DNA from 3 places in the Streptomyces sp. NPDC055140 genome. Region 3 is predicted to be linked to each of the others. Evidence: predicted binding sites of a transcription regulator. Region 3 holds the regulator's gene; each other region holds the start of a gene.

Region 1 (3,242 bases), on a different contig from region 3:
GCCCGTCTTCACGACCGTACCGACCAAGGACAAGGTCGTGTTCCTCACCATCGACGACGGCTCCGAGAAGGACCCGGCGTTCCTGAAGATGATGAGTGACCTGAAGATCCCGTACACCGCCTTCCTCAGCAACTACCTGGTGAAGGACGACTACGGCTACTTCGGAAAAATGCAGTCCCGCGGCGTCACGCTGAACAACCACACGCTGACGCACCCGTATCTGCCCCGCCTGTCCTACGCGGGGCAGAAGCGCGAGATCTGCGGCATGCAGAACATCATGCAGACGCAGTACGGCAAGCGGCCCGTCCTCTTCCGCCCGCCGTACGGCAACTACAACCGGGACACGCTGCGCGCCGCCAAGTCCTGCGGCATCAAGTACGCGCCGATCTGGAACGAAGAGGTGTACGTCGACCACGTCGAGTGGCGCGAGGGGGACCAGGACCTGCACCCCGGCGACATCATCCTGACCCACTTCCGGGGCCGTGAGCAGTGGAAGGGCACCATGCCCGACATGGTCCGTCTGCTCATGAAGTACGTGACCGACAAGGGGTACGCGGTGGCCAGGCTGGAGGACTACCTGTGATGTCCGTGCGGGCGCGCCGGGCCCACGCGCGCACCGGGCCCCGGCGGCTGCTCGCCACCGCCCTGGCCGCCGGTGTCCTCGCACCCGCGCTGCTCACCGGGTGCGCCCAGTCCGTGGACCCGATCGAGCGGCTCAGCAGGAAGGCGGCCGAGAAGGTCCGCCACTCGCACGACGCGGCACCCACGGTCACACCGGCCGTGGGCCTGGGGGGTGGCGGGTCGTGGGGTGCGCGCGGGGCCGGGAAGGCGGGGGCGGGAGGCGGGCCGGTGCGCGTCGCGCCTCTTCACGCCCCCGCGCGTCACGCCGCAACTCCGCGTGGCGGCCGCGCCCCGGACGCCTACCGTCGCTGGGGACTCTCCGCGCCGCTCGCCCCGGCGCCGAGACCCCCGGCGCGCCACGCGGCCGGGGCAGGACCGCGAACGTATGCGCTCCCGCCTGTCGTGGACCACGTCCGCACCAAGGACCGCGTCGTCTTCCTGACCTTCGACGACGGCGTGGACCGCGACCCTCACTTCCCCGACATGGTCCGCGACCTGCGGCTGCCCGTCAGCGTCTTCCTCACGGACCGCGTCGCGGGCCCCGGCCACGACCACTTCGGCAGGCTGCGGACCCTCGGCGCGGGCGTGCAGAACCAGACCCTGAACCACCACTTCCTGCCCTCACTCCCGTACGCCGAACAGCGCGCCGAGATCTGCGGCCAGCAGGACCGGCTGAAGAACCGCTTCGGCACCCGCCCCCGCCTCCTCCGCCCGCCCTTCGGCGAGTACGACCAGAACACCCTGCGCGCCGCCGCCACCTGCGGGGTCGACGTCGTGGTCCTGTGGCGCGCCTCGGTGGGGAGCGACGATCTGCGTCACGGGGACGGGGGCCGGCTGCGTCCCGGCGACATCGTCCGGGCCCAGTTCCGTGACGGCGACGACCCGCGCGGGGCGACGACGCGGCTGCTGCGCCGTATCGAGGCCCAGGGGTTCACGGTGGGGAGGCTCGAGGACTACCTGTGACGGACGGGCCGGAGGGGCCGTGCGGAAGACTCGCCATCACTGAATTGGCACTCCGCTTGACCGAGTGCTAATCGCAGTCATAGTCTCGGCCCTGGCACTCCCCACTGGAGAGTGCCAATAGCGACGGGCAGGTCCGGCACCCGCGACGACGGATCCACCTGGTCGCCACCTCAGACAGTTAACCCCGTGATCTCCGAAGGGGGAGGTCGGATCGTGACGACCACCAGCTCCAAGGTTGCCATCAAGCCGCTCGAGGACCGCATTGTGGTCCAGCCGCTCGACGCCGAGCAGACCACCGCCTCTGGCCTGGTCATCCCGGACACTGCGAAGGAGAAGCCCCAGGAGGGCGTCGTCCTCGCCGTGGGCCCGGGTCGCTTCGAGAACGGCGAGCGCCTGCCGCTCGACGTGCAGACCGGCGACATCGTGCTGTACAGCAAGTACGGCGGCACCGAGGTGAAGTACAACGGCGAGGAGTACCTCGTCCTCTCGGCTCGCGACGTGCTCGCGATCGTCGAGAAGTAATTCACCCACTGTTTTAGTTCTGCGCCCCTGGCACCCCGCTACTCAGCTGCGACTCTTCTCAGCATGCCGGGCGTCGGGGGCGCAGTTCGTTCGAGAGGACTAACAGCTCCATGGCGAAGATCCTGAAGTTCGACGAGGACGCCCGTCGCGCCCTCGAGCGCGGCGTCAACAAGCTTGCCGACACGGTCAAGGTGACGATCGGCCCCAAGGGCCGCAACGTCGTCATCGACAAGAAGTTCGGCGCTCCCACCATCACCAACGACGGTGTCACGATCGCCCGCGAGGTCGAGCTCGACGACCCGTACGAGAACCTCGGCGCGCAGCTGGTGAAGGAGGTGGCGACCAAGACCAACGACATCGCGGGTGACGGCACCACCACCGCCACCGTGCTCGCCCAGGCCCTGGTCAAGGAAGGCCTGCGCAACGTCGCCGCCGGCGCCTCCCCGGCCGCCCTGAAGAAGGGCATCGACGCCGCGGTCAAGGCCGTGTCCGAGGAGCTCCTCGCGACTGCCCGTCCGATCGAGGACAAGGCCGACATCGCCGCCGTCGCCGGTCTGTCCGCCCAGGACTCGCAGGTCGGCGAGCTCATCGCCGAGGCGATGGACAAGGTCGGCAAGGACGGTGTCATCACCGTCGAGGAGTCCAACACCTTCGGTCTGGAGCTGGACTTCACCGAGGGCATGGCGTTCGACAAGGGCTACCTGTCTCCGTACTTCGTGACGGACCAGGAGCGCATGGAGGCCGTGCTCGAGGACCCGTACATCCTGATCAACCAGGGCAAGATCTCCTCCATCCAGGACATGCTGCCGCTGCTCGAGAAGGTCATCCAGGCCGGTGGCTCCAAGCCGCTCCTGATCATCGCCGAGGACGTCGAGGGCGAGGCCCTGTCGACCCTGGTCGTGAACAAGATCCGCGGCACGTTCAACGCCGTCGCCGTCAAGGCGCCCGGCTTCGGTGACCGCCGCAAGGCGATGCTCGGCGACATGGCCACCCTCACCGGTGCCACCGTCATCGCCGAGGAGGTCGGCCTCAAGCTCGACCAGGCCGGTCTGGACGTGCTCGGCACCGCCCGCCGCGTGACCATCACCAAGGACGACACCACGATCGTCGACGGTGGCGGCGTCAAGGCCGACGTC
Region 2 (3,242 bases), on a different contig from region 3:
CCGCGCCGGAGGATCCGGAACCGGTGGACCCCGCCCCCGACGGCCCCGCGGCCACCAGCACCGCCGCCGTCAGAGCGAGCCCCGCAGCGACCGCCCGCCGCCGGTGCCGGCCCGCACGCCGTGACCGCCACCGCCCGCCGCGCACCCGCAGCGGCGCGAAATGAGGGACCTCGCACGTCGGGGGAGTGCTGAACGGGGACATGGGCGACCACCACCTGGATCGAGAGGCATCGGACAACATCGAAAAGCCTCGGAACGCGCAAGCTCGAAAGCTCGCCTCGCGCTCCACGATCCAGGCCCGCGCCGATTCCCGCTGAGCCCCGTGCACTACTCGCCGGTTGTGGACAACTCCCTCACCCGAAGGCAAAGTTCAGCACCGGTCAACACCGTTCAGCACCTTTCAGCGCGCGGCTACGGCAGCGCGATCCCCGGATCCATCCCCCCGAGCGCCCTCACACACAGGCAGTCCCGCTCGCCCTCCGCCGGCAGTCCCGCCACCGCGTCGAAGAGCACCGTCCGCAGCCGGTCCACATTGGCGGCGAAGACCTGGAGAACCTCGTCGTGCGACACGCCCTCGCCCGACGCGGCGCCCGCGTCGAGGTCGGTGACCAGGGTCAACGACGTGTAGCAGAGCTCGAGTTCACGCGCGAGCATCGCCTCGGGGTGACCGGTCATGCCGACCACCGACCAGCCCTGGGCGGCATGCCAGCGGGACTCGGCGCGGGTCGAGAACCGCGGCCCCTCGACCACGACGAGAGTCCCGCCGTCCACCGGCTCCCAGTCACGGCCGCGTGCCGCCTTCACGGCGACCCGGCGCCCGGCCGGGCAGTACGGGTCGGCGGGCGACACGTGCACCACGTTCGGCACGGCCCCGTCCGCCAGCGGCTCCCCGTCGAAGTACGACTGCGCACGGGCCTTCGTCCGGTCCACGAACTGGTCCGGCACCAGGAGTGTCCCCGGCCCGAACTCGGGCCGAAGGCCGCCCACGGCGCACGGGCCGAGGACCTGCCGGACGCCCACCGAGCGCAGGGCCCAGAGGTTGGCACGGTAGTTGATGCGGTGCGGCGGCAGATGGTGGCCGCGGCCGTGGCGGGGCAGAAAGGCGACCTTGCGGCCCGCGATCTCGCCGAGGAAGAGCGAGTCGCTCGGCGCTCCGTACGGGGTGTCGACCTGGACCTCGGTCACGTCGTCCAGGAACGAGTAGAAGCCGGAGCCGCCGATGACGCCGATCTCGGCCGTGACCCGTGTGTTCGCCGTGTTAGCCGTGCCCGGAACTGTATTCGCCATGCCCGGCACAGTATCTGTCCGGGAACGCCGAAAACCCTGTCGTCGGTGGACGACAGGGTTCCGTAAGAACTTGGCCGAAGCGGCCGAGCGGCCTTACGCGGCGGAAGAGCTCGAGGACGAGCTCGAAGAGGAAGACGAAGCGGAGGTCGAGGACGTCGACGTGGAGGACGACGACCCGGACGACTTGGAGTCCGAGGACGAAGACTTCGTGTCCGAGGCCGACTTCGCGGACGACGGCGCCGGCGAGCTGCTCGACGAGGAGCCGCGGCTGTCGTTGCGGTAGAAGCCCGATCCCTTGAAGACGATGCCGACCGCCGAGAACACCTTCTTGAGGCGTCCGTCGCAGCTGGGGCACACGGTCAGGGCGTCATCGGTGAACTTCTGCACCGCCTCGAGGCCCTCGCCGCATTCGGTGCACTGGTACTGGTACGTCGGCACTTGCTTCCTCCTGGCACTCTCACTCGATGAGTGCTAACGATCGTCCATGTTAACCCGTGCCGCCAGCAATTGGAGTAACGTGCGTCACTTGCCATCGGGCAAGCGGTCAGGGCTTGACCGTCACGAGGGCCTGTCAGCCCAAGTGAGAAGCCGCCTCGGCGGCGGAGTCACAGTGACGTATTCCGCGAAAACGTGCGTCACATCTCACCGATCGCGACAGGTTCGCGATGGGCCGCTCCGCGCGTGACCACCTTGGTCACGCGTGGCGGCACGAGGCGGGATCGCAGGGTCGCCAGGAGCAGCAGGGCGAGCACCGTGCCGCCCATCGGGACGAGGAATCCGGCGCCGTCCCAGAGGCGGTCCTCCAGCTGGCCGGCGACCGTGACGGCCGCTGCCTGGCCGAGCGCGACCGCGCCCGTGAGCCAGGTGAAGGCCTCGGTGCGGGCGGTCGGGGGGACCAGCTTCTCGACGAGCGTGTAGCCGGTGATCAGGGCCGGAGCGATGCACGTGCCCACCAGCAGGCCGACCCCGGCGAGCAGGAGCACGGACTGCGCGGCCCAGAGGCCGGAGGCGGTCACGGCGAGGGCGGTGTAGGCGAGCAGGAGGCGGCGCTGGGGCGCGATCTTCCAGGCGACGGCTCCGCAGACGATGCCGGAGAGCATGTTGCCCGCGGCGAACGTCCCGTACAGGACACCGTTCAGGCCGGGCTCGCCGATCGACTCGGTGAAGGCGGCCAGGGCGACCTGCATGCCGCCGAAGACGGAGCCGATGCCGAGGAACGCCACGATCAGGACGCGCACTCCGGGGACGCGCAGCGCGGAAACGTGCTCCACGCGTGCGTGGACGTCGCCGACGGATCGCGAGGGCCGAGGCTGCGTGCCGCGCTGCGCGGCGAACAGGAGGCCGCCCACGAGCGTCAGGGACGCCTCCATGACGAGACCGGCGGCGGGGTGCACGCCGGTGCACAGGGCGGTCGCGAACAGCGGGCCGAGGACGAACGTGAACTCGTCCGTGACCGACTCGAAGGCGGCGGCCGTGGTCATCAGAGGCGAGCCCTGGAGCTTGACGCCCCAGCGGGCCCGCACCATGGGTCCGATCTGCGGGGTGGAGGCGCCGGTCGGGACCGCCGCGACGAACAGGGCCCACAGGGGGGCGTCGCTGAGCGCGAGCAGCGTCAGCAGGAGCACGGACGCCGTGTGCAGCAGGACGCCGGGCATTAGGACGGCGCGCTGCCCGAAGCGGTCGGCGAGCTTGCCCGTGAAGGGGGCGAACAGCGCCATGGAGACGCCGGTGGTGGCGGAGACGGCGCCGGCGGTGCCGTACGAGCCGGTGGTGTGCTGCACGAGCAGGACCGTCGAGATGGTGAGCATCGCGAACGGCTGCCGGGCGGCGAAGCCGGGGAGCAGGAACGTCCAGGCGCCGCGGGTGCGCAGCAGCTGTCCGTATCCGGGGCGCTTGCCGGTGACCGTGGCCGTGTAATTCTCTGGCACGGCCCTTGCCTTTCTGCCGCCTGGTAG
Region 3 (3,242 bases):
GCGCGTCGGGCCCCGGGGCGAATTCGGCGACGATCGCGGGCAGGTCGTCGACGCCCTCCAGGTACTCCACGACCACGCCCTCGATGCGCAGGTCGTCGCCCCAGACCCGCTCCACCAGCTCCGCGTCGTGCCGGCCCTCCACATAGATGCGCCCGGCCCGCGCGACCCGCGCCCGCGCCCCGGGCACCGCGACCGACCCGGAGGCCGTGCGCGCGGGACGTACGGGCGCGGCGGACACCGGACGTACGAGGGTGACGACCCGGCCTTCGAGCAGGAAGCCGCGCGGGTCCATGGGGAACACCCGGTGTTTGCCGAAGCGGTCCTCCAGGGTCACCGTCGGGCCCTGGGCCGTCTTCTCGCAGCGGACGACGGCCCCGCAGAACCCGGTCGTGACCTCCTCGACCACGAGATCCACGTCCGCCGCCACCTCGGGGGCGGCCTGCTGCTTCTTCCACGGCGGGGTGAAGTCGGGGGAGTACAGGCGGCGTTGCGGGCCCGAAGGGCCTTCGTTGGAAGGGCGGTGGCGGGAGACGGGTGGGAGCATTCTGCAGACGATAGGAAGTGCGAACGGCCGTACGGTTACGACACGCCGAAACGCGCCGCCAGCGCGGCACGCTGCGCACGGACAAACTCCGCATTCACCGCGGCTCCGTGCCCGGGGACGTACACGGCATCTTCACCGCCCAGTTCCAGCAGCCGGTCCAGGGCGGCCGGCCAGCGGCTCGGCACCGCGTCACGGCCCGCCTGCGGCTCGCCCGACTCCTCGACCAGATCGCCGCAGAAGACGACCTCGGGCGTGCCCGGCACCAGGATCGCCAGGTCGTGCCCGCTGTGCGCCGGGCCCACGTTCGCGAGCAGCGCCTGGAGCCCGTTGCCCAGATCGAGCGTCCACTCCCCGCACACCCGGTGATGCGGCACGACGAGCACGTCAGCGGCCTCGGCCGCCTGCTCGTGCGGCACGCCGTGCGCCACCGCGGACGCCCGCAGCTCGTCACGGCCCCGCGTGAGCACCGTGTCGATGCCCGCGGCGCCGTACACCTCGACACCGGCGAACGCGGCCGTGCCGAGAACGTGGTCGAAATGGGGGTGGGTCAGCGCGATATGCGTCACGCGTGCCTGCGGGCCGATGAGGCGCCGGGTGTCCGCCCGCAGCGCCGCACCCTCACGAAGTGATGAACCCGTGTCGACGAGCAACGCCGCCCCGTCGCCCACCACAAGGCCCGTCGTGCAGTCCCAGCCCGGCAGCCGGACCCGCCCTGCCCGAGCGGACAGCTCCTCCCAGCCCACCGCATTCCAGTCCAGGTCGTCCACGGGTCCGACGCTAGCGCCCTTGCCGGGCCCGTACCCACCGGCCGTACACTGACCCGGAGACCATTGGCACTCGGCCGCACCGAGTGCCAGCCGCGGACGACACAGCTGGAGGTGCGCGCGAATGCTCAGTGAACGCAGGCTCGAAGTGCTGCGCGCCATCGTCCAGGACTACGTGGGGACCGAGGAGCCGGTCGGCTCCAAGGCGCTCACCGAGCGGCACAGCCTCGGCGTCTCACCGGCAACGGTGCGCAACGACATGGCGGCGCTCGAGGAGGAGGGCTTCATCGCCCAGCCTCACACGAGCGCCGGGCGGATCCCGACCGACAAGGGCTACCGCCTGTTCGTGGACAAACTGACGGCGGTCAAGCCGATGACGGGGCCCGAGCGCCGCGCCATCCAGAACTTCCTCGACGGCGCCGTCGACCTCGACGACGTCGTCGGCCGGACCGTGCGGCTGCTCGCGCAGCTGACGCGGCAGGTCGCCGTGGTGCAGTACCCGTCCCTGACGCGGTCGACCGTGCGCCACGTGGAACTGCTCTCGCTCGCCGCCGCCCGCGTGATGCTCGTACTGATCACGGACACGGGGCGGGTCGAGCAGCGGATGATCGACTGCCCGGCGCCGTTCGGCGAGACCTCTCTCGCCGATCTGCGGGCCCGGCTCAACAGCAGGGTCGCGGGACGCCGCTTCGCGGACGTGCCGCAGCTGGTGCAGGACCTGCCGGAGTCCTTCGACACGGAGGACCGCGGCACGGTCGCGACGGTGCTCTCCACTTTGCTGGAGACTCTCGTCGAGGAGACCGAGGAGCGGTTGATGATCGGCGGCACCGCCAATCTCACCCGCTTCGGACATGACTTTCCCCTCACCATCCGGCCCGTGCTGGAGGCGCTGGAGGAGCAGGTCGTGCTCCTCAAGCTCCTTGGTGAGGTCAACGATTCGGGCATGGCCGTACGGATCGGTCATGAGAACGCCCATGAGGGACTCAGCTCAACCTCCGTGGTCTCGGTCGGCTACGGTTCGGGCAGCGAGGCAGTCGCCAAGCTCGGCGTGGTCGGACCGACCCGCATGGACTATCCGGGAACGATGGGAGCAGTACGCGCAGTGGCACGTTACGTCGGACAGATCCTGGCGGAGTCGTAAGTGGCCACGGACTACTACGCCGTACTCGGCGTGCGCCGCGACGCCTCCCAGGACGAGATCAAGAAGGCCTTCCGCAGGCTGGCCCGTGAGCTTCACCCGGACGTCAATCCGGACCCGAAGACACAGGAGCGGTTCAAGGAGATCAACGCCGCCTACGAGGTGTTGTCGGACCCGCAGAAGAAGCAGGTCTACGACCTCGGCGGCGACCCCCTCTCGCAGGCGGGCGGAGGCGGGGCCGGCGGCTTCGGCGCCGGTGGCTTCGGGAACTTCTCCGACATCATGGACGCGTTCTTCGGAACGGCGTCCCAGCGTGGTCCCCGGTCGCGCACGCGCCGCGGCCAGGACGCCATGATCCGGCTCGAGATCGAGCTGGACGAGGCCGCCTTCGGGACCACCAAGGACATCCAGGTCGACACGGCCATCGTCTGTACGACCTGCAGCGGCGAGGGTGCCGCGCCCGGCACGTCCGCGCAGACCTGTGACATGTGCCGCGGTCGCGGCGAGGTGTCCCAGGTCACGCGGTCCTTCCTGGGCCAGGTCATGACCTCGCGGCCGTGCCCGCAGTGCCAGGGCTTCGGCACGGTCGTGCCGACGCCGTGCCCGGAGTGCGCCGGTGACGGCCGCATCCGCTCGCGGCGCACGCTCACCGTGAAGATCCCGGCCGGTGTCGACAACGGCACGCGGATCCAGCTCGCGGGCGAGGGTGAGGTCGGCCCCGGCGGCGGCCCCGCCGGTGACCTGTACGTCGAGATCCACGAGCTGCCGCACACCGTCTTCCAGCGGCGTGGCGACG

The links. Region 3 encodes HrcA, which represses chaperone genes, less so after heat shock. Its sites were predicted from a motif close to TTNGCACTCNGNNNNNCNGAGTGCNAA; they were not measured.
Region 1: a site for HrcA is predicted at 1,629-1,655, ahead of groES (co-chaperone GroES). Genes of this name have one in related genera too.
Region 2: a site for HrcA is predicted at 1,736-1,762, ahead of ACWFR4_RS26430 (FmdB family zinc ribbon protein). Genes of this name have one in related genera too.

Annotation. Positions count from the first base shown of each region.
Region 1 covers NZ_JBSGTG010000016.1:213,698-216,939, reverse strand. The annotation lists gene ACWFR4_RS28210 (polysaccharide deacetylase family protein) at 1-583, shown strand, start outside; gene ACWFR4_RS28205 (polysaccharide deacetylase family protein) at 583-1,584, shown strand; gene groES (co-chaperone GroES) at 1,798-2,106, shown strand; gene groL (chaperonin GroEL) at 2,217-3,242, shown strand, end outside.
Region 2 covers NZ_JBSGTG010000015.1:47,124-50,365, forward strand. The annotation lists gene ACWFR4_RS26420 (RcpC/CpaB family pilus assembly protein) at 1-202, opposite strand, end outside; gene ACWFR4_RS26425 (S-methyl-5'-thioadenosine phosphorylase) at 412-1,287, opposite strand; gene ACWFR4_RS26430 (FmdB family zinc ribbon protein) at 1,381-1,725, opposite strand; gene ACWFR4_RS26435 (MFS transporter) at 1,923-3,215, opposite strand.
Region 3 covers NZ_JBSGTG010000007.1:46,589-49,830, reverse strand. The annotation lists gene ACWFR4_RS15750 (DUF3097 domain-containing protein) at 1-544, opposite strand, end outside; gene ACWFR4_RS15745 (MBL fold metallo-hydrolase) at 580-1,311, opposite strand; gene hrcA (heat-inducible transcriptional repressor HrcA) at 1,433-2,449, shown strand; gene dnaJ (molecular chaperone DnaJ) at 2,450-3,242, shown strand, end outside.